One region of the Salinicoccus sp. RF5 genome, then DNA from elsewhere that is predicted to be linked to it. Evidence: predicted binding sites of a transcription regulator. Region 1 holds the regulator's gene; the other holds the start of a gene.
What was found. The regulator Rex, encoded in region 1, represses fermentation and respiration genes when NADH is low (regulators of the CRP and FNR family bind a similar motif). The targets are predictions, from matches to a motif close to TTGTGAAATATTTCACAA.
Positions count from the first base shown of each region.

Region 2: pflB (formate C-acetyltransferase) is a predicted target of Rex. The motif match lies at 1,769-1,786, and genes of this name have one in related genera.

Region 1 covers NZ_JAJGRC010000003.1:3,817-6,983, forward strand. Annotated here, with positions in the region: gene LLU09_RS09240 (ABC-F family ATP-binding cassette domain-containing protein) at 1-1,171, opposite strand, end outside; gene LLU09_RS09245 (redox-sensing transcriptional repressor Rex) at 1,309-1,941, shown strand; gene LLU09_RS09250 (twin-arginine translocase TatA/TatE family subunit) at 1,982-2,215, shown strand; gene tatC (twin-arginine translocase subunit TatC) at 2,275-3,036, shown strand; gene LLU09_RS09260 (glycoside hydrolase family 32 protein) at 3,050-3,167, shown strand, end outside.
Region 2 covers NZ_JAJGRC010000004.1:101,421-104,587, reverse strand. Annotated here, with positions in the region: gene pflB (formate C-acetyltransferase) at 1-1,716, opposite strand, end outside; gene LLU09_RS12705 (TIGR04104 family putative zinc finger protein) at 1,894-2,202, shown strand; gene LLU09_RS11375 (MATE family efflux transporter) at 2,259-3,167, opposite strand, start outside.

The DNA of each region.
Region 1 (3,167 bases):
AGACATTCGTGCCGTAGATGATTTCTCCCGCATGACGGGGCAGTTTCTTCGCAATGGTTTTGACGAGCGTGGATTTTCCGATACCATTCGGACCGATGATCGCCAGACGGTCCCCCTTATCGACGTTCAGGGTGATGCCGCTGTTCAGCGTCTCTTCATATCCGATGTCGAGGCTCTTGATACGGAGGACATCGTTTCCACTCTCCCTTTTTATATCGAAGGAGAAACGTGCACTTTTTCTGTCGATCTGCGGCGTATCCATCCGGTCCATCTGCTCAAGCTTCTTGCGGCGGCTTTTTGCCATATTGCTCGTCGAAGCCCGTGCGATGTTCTTTTCGACGAAGGTTTCGAGCTGTTTGATCTCCTTCTGCTGATGTTCGTAGGCTTTCATGCGAAGGCTGTAGTTCTTTTCCTTTTCCTTCACGTACTTTGTATAGTTCGAGTGATAGAGTGTCCCACGGTTCATCTCCACTTCAAAGATCTTATCGACCGTGCGGTCGAGGAAGTAGCGGTCATGGCTGATGATTGCGATTGCACCTGTAAAACTGTTCAGGTACTGTTCAAGCCAAGCCACGGTGTCCATGTCCAGGTGGTTGGTCGGTTCATCGAGAAGGAGCAGGTCCGGCTTTGACAGCAGCATCTGGCCCAGGGCGAGGCGTGTCTTCTGGCCGCCCGAGAATGCATCGACGTTGCGGTCGAGGTCGTCCTTGGTGAAATTGAGTCCGGTGATGACCGTCTTGATCTGTGCATCGATCGTGTACCCTCCCTGGGACTCGAATGAATTCTGCAGGGTATCATAACGTTCCACCTGCTCGCTGTAGGCAGGATCGTCGTAGTCATGTTCTGCCAGCCAAGTCGTTACTTTCTGCATCTCCTCCTGGATGTGGAGCAGGTGCGAGAACGGCCGCATCATTTCATCCTGCACAGTCTGGGAGGATTCCAGTGTCATCTGCTGGGTCAGGTAGCCGATGGAGATGCCTTTCGGAGTGGTGATCTGCCCCTCATCAAGCCCAAGTTCGCCTGCCATCATTTTCATGAGCGTGGTCTTTCCGGCACCGTTCTTCCCCACGATGCCGACGGTTTCGCCCTTTTTTATTTCAAGATTTATATTTTCAAAAATCATGTCTGTACCGAATGATTTCTTTACATTTCCCAACTGCATCACTATCATATTCATTACCTCACTTTCTTCAAGTCTACAATAAATAAATAAAAAAAACGATGAAATTAAACGACGTTGACTACACTATGAAAATCGAGATATGCTATAATATATCAACAGAGTGTAATAAACGAGGTGTGGGACATTTGAACAGTAAAAAGAAAATCCCAAATGCAACTATGAAACGTCTCCCTTTATACTATAGATTTTTTAAGAACGCTGAAAAATCCGGTGTGGACAGAGTCTCATCCAGAGAGATCAGTGAGGCATTGGATATTGACTCTGCCACTATAAGGCGAGACTTCTCCTATTTTGGGGAGCTTGGTAGAAAAGGGTACGGCTACAATGTCAAAAGCCTTCTGAACTTCTTCATGGAACACATCCAGGGGAATGAAGTGAAGAATGTTGCGATCATTGGTGCCGGCAATCTGGGCAGCGCGTTATTAAACTACAAATTCAGTAATATAAATGATAGAATGAACGTAGTTGCCGCCTTTGACAGCAATGATGAAATTGTTGGAACATCCATCAACGATACATTAGTATATCATCCAGATGAACTTGAAGATATGGTCAGTAGACATAACATAGACGTTGCGATACTCACCCTGCCGGCAGAGGTCAGCCAGGCGATGGCTGAACGGCTTGTAGATGCGGGCATCAAGGGTATACTCAACTTCACGCCTATCAGATTGGACGTAAATGATGGAATCTATGTACACAATATAGATTTGAGTGTTGAATTGCAGGCGCTATTCTTTTATATGAAACATATCTAGGAGGGGTAATATGCTTGAAATGTTTATGCCGGGGACACTTATGGCAGTAGGGCCGACAAGTATGATTGTAATCGCTGTGGTAGCATTGATCATATTCGGACCCAAGAAGCTTCCTCAGTTCGGACGCGCAATGGGCTCCACTTTAAAGGAATTTAAAGACGCAACCAAGGGCCTTGCTACGGATGATGATGACGAAGAAGAACTCGAGAGAAAAAAGCAGCCGAAGAAAATTGAAGCGGTTGAAGTTGAAAAAGCTGAAGAAACAAAAGTATAAAGATTTGGAGGTGGCGAAAGCCACCTTTTTTTAAAGAGTTTAAAGAGGTGAAAAGTAAGATGACAGACTCGGAAAAAAAAGAATTTACCGAGCACCTGGAAGAGTTGAGGAAGCGTCTGCTCATTGTCATGTATTTCTTTGTCGGCGCGTTGATTATAGGGTTTTTCCTCTCCAAGCCACTGATATACCAGATGCAGAATGCCCCATGGGCAGAGTCGATCCAAATGCACGCATTCCAGGTCACGGACCCGTTGAAGATCTATCTGCTCGTGATCGTCATAATCGGTCTTGTAGTGGTGTTGCCGGTCATCATGTATCAGCTTTGGGCATTTGTGGCACCGGGGTTGTATGGCAATGAACGGAAGTTGACGCTGAGCTACATCCCGATCGTCATGATCCTCATGCTGATCGGCATGGCTTTCGGCTACTTCGTTCTCGTACCCTATATCATCCAGTTCACTTTCGATCTTTCGGAAGACATGGGGATCGAGACGACCATCGGCATCAACCAGTATTTCGGGTTCCTCTTCAGGACGGTCCTGCCATTCGGCGTCATCTTCCAGATGCCGATCCTGGTGCTTTTCCTGACACAGCTTGGCCTGTTGACGCCGATGTTCCTCAAGAAGAACAGAAAGTATGCCTATTTCATCCTTCTGGTGATTGCGGCGCTCATTGCCCCGCCAGATCTGATGACGCATATCATGCTGACGATACCAATGATCGTACTATACGAAATCAGCATATACATCTCAAAAATCGGCTATCGGAGGCATTTGAAGGCAGAACAGAAGGCAATAGAAGAATCTTTGGATTCCGACTAGGGAGGTATTCAGGGTGAAATTCGATTCGAACACTGAAGCGTTTAAAACGTTGGGAGAAGCGGACAATGACTCATTGAATGAACGGCTTGAACAGGCACAGGATGACCAGTGGAGGCAGAAATACCATGTAC
Region 2 (3,167 bases), on a different contig from region 1:
TGCGATGTCGTCGACCCGCGCATCATTATTGCCGTACTTCGGATAATCGCCTTCAACTTCAAAGTCGACGGCGACACCTTCTTCATTGCGGATCGGTTTCACTGTGGCGTACTTGATGGCCGACAGTGAATCGGCAACGACCGACAGTCCTGCGATGCCTGTCGCCATCGTACGGTGGACATCTGTATCATGCAGCGCCATCTCAATCCTTTCGTAGCTGTACTTATCGTGCATATAGTGGATGACATTCAGGGAATTGATGTAGACTCCAGCGAGCCATTCCATCATTTCGTCGAATTTCCTATCCACTTCACCATAATCAAGCACTTCAGAAGTGACAGGCGAGAACCCAGGAGCGACCTGGACGCCGGATTTTTCATCCCTTCCGCCATTGATTGCGTAGAGCAGGGTCTTGGCCAGGTTCGCACGGGCGCCGAAGAACTGCATCTGCTTCCCGATTCTCATTGCGGACACACAGCATGCGATGCCGTAGTCATCACCATAGCTCTCCCGCATCAGATCATCATTCTCGTATTGGATGGAGCTTGTCTTGATGCTCATTTTTGCACAATAGGTCTTGAAGTTCGCCGGCAGCTGTTCCGACCACAGTACTGTGAGGTTCGGCTCCGGTGCCGGTCCAAGATTGTCGAGTGAATGCAGGAAACGGAATGAGTTTTTCGTCACAAGTGCCCGGCCGTCGATGCCGACGCCGCCAATGGATTCCGTCACCCATGTCGGATCTCCCGAGAACAGCTCGTTATAGTCCGGTGTACGGGCGAACTTTACAAGACGGAGCTTCATGATGAAGTGATCGATGATCTCCTGCACCTCTTCTTCAGTCGCAACACCCGCTGCAAGATCGCGTTCTGCGTAGATGTCGAGGAAAGTCGACGTACGGCCCAGACTCATAGCAGCACCGTTCTGTTCTTTGACCGCTGCAAGATAGGCAAGATATGTCCACTGGACCGCTTCCCTGAAATCTTGTGCCGGACGGCTGAGGTCGAAGCCATATATTTCCCCGAGTGCTTTCAATTCACCCAGTGCACGATACTGTTCCGACATCTCCTCACGCAGACGGATGACATCTTCCGTCATGACGGTCGTCATGCTGTCGAATTCATCCTTCTTCTCCTTCATGAGGAAATCTATGCCGTAAAGCGCCACTCTCCGGTAATCTCCGATGATGCGTCCGCGGCCGTATGCATCAGGCAGTCCTGTAATGATGCCCGCCTTGCGGCATGCCAGCATCTCCTTCGAATAGGCATCGAATACACCCTGGTTATGCGTCTTGCGGTAGTCGGTGAATATGCTCTCCGTCTCCTTGTCGAGCTCATAGCCATAAGCTTCGCATGCCGCTTTCGCCATACGGATGCCGCCGAATGGCTGCATGGAGCGTTTGAATGGGGCATCCGTCTGCACCCCTACAATCGTTTCCAGCTTCTCATCCAGGTAACCCGCATCATGGGAAGTGATCGTCGATACGGTCTTCGTATCCATGTCCCACATGCCGCCACGTTCGCGTTCTTCTTTGGACAATTCCAGCACCTGCTTCCACAGGCGTTCCGTCGCTTCCGTCGGGCCTGACAGAAATTCATCCGTTCCTTCATACAATGTATAGTTCAGCTGGATGAATTCCCTGACATCCACTTTCCTGTTCCAGCGTCCTTCTCTGAAACCTTCCCATGCATCTGTTCTTTGAACTTTTTCCTTCAACATGAACATCCCTCCAAATGATTGTTCAATATATCACAAGTAAAGTATATCATTATCGTGAATTAATTCACATATAATTATAAAAAAGTTGTGTCGATTCTGCGTCGATATTGATTTATCCATTTGTAGAGCTTTCTGGAAATATGAGACAATCAATTAAAATCCACAGGAGGCCTCGTTATGACACGATGCACAAATTGCGGCACACAATGGACTTTCAAAGAGAAGTTGAGGAAATCTTTCTCATTGGATAGGGGGATGCCATGCCCCCATTGTGGGGAAGCACAGTACCTGACCAACAGTTACAGGAAGAAAAGCAGCCTGATTACCTTTCTCATGCTTCTGTTATTTTTCCTGCCCAGCTTCTTTAATGCATCCTGGATTGTATTTCTGGCTGTCTTCACCATAACGTTCGCAGCCGGACTGTTCTTGCAGATCCACACCTTTGAACTCACCGATAAGGATGATGAGGATTTTTGGAATGTATAATTTTAAGAGAACAAAAAAGCTGCCCCTGGAGGCAGCTTTCTGTATATCCATGAACACTATCCACTTTCTCCAAACAGCTGCTTGTGCCTCCAGCCGCCGAAATTGTAGTAGGCGAATGCAAATGCGCTGCTGAGTATGAAACTCATGCCCATGCCGATACCGATGCCCACCTCTCCAAACTGGGAGGCGAACAGGGCGGTCAATGGGTACCGCAATATCCAGAAGGAAATGATGTTCAGTGCAAGCACCTGGTACATCGCTCCGGAAGCACGCACGATGCCATTGAGGACGAAGTTCAGTCCAAGGAATGGATAGCAGAGCGCGACGATACGCAAGTACCGGGCCCCAAACTGCACCGCTTCCTCATCCTCTATGAAGAGGCGCATGCCGAATTCCGCAAAGATGATGACGAAGACTGCGACGGCCACCATGAGTCCGAAATTATAGAGGGCGGCATTTTTCGCGATCTGCCTGACACGTGCCCAGTCGTTGATTCCGATGTTCTGCCCGGCCATGCTGTTCACTGCAGTACCGAGTGCCATTGCAGGCAGCATGATCAGACTGTCGAGTCGCTGGGCGGCACTGAAGCCCGCCACCGTCTGCCCGCCGAACTGGGTGACCACACTGAGGATGGCGGCGACACCCGCATGGATGACGGCCATCTGCAACCCGGCAGGAACACCAAGATTGAAGATCAGGCGGACTTCCTTACTGGAAGGCAGCTTTGGCTTTGTGAAAGGAATCAGGTTGTGCTTCACCGAGTAGTAGACGCTGTAGAGGAAAGCGATGCCCTGGGAGGCGACCGTCGATACTGCGGCACCCTCTATACCCATCCCGAAGCCGATCAGGAAGACCGGGGCCAGCGCCGCATTCAGTATGACGGCAACAAGTACGACACGAAGAGGTGTCTTGCTGTCACCGACTGCCCTGAGGACTGTATTCATGAAGTTGTATGCAAAAAGAAA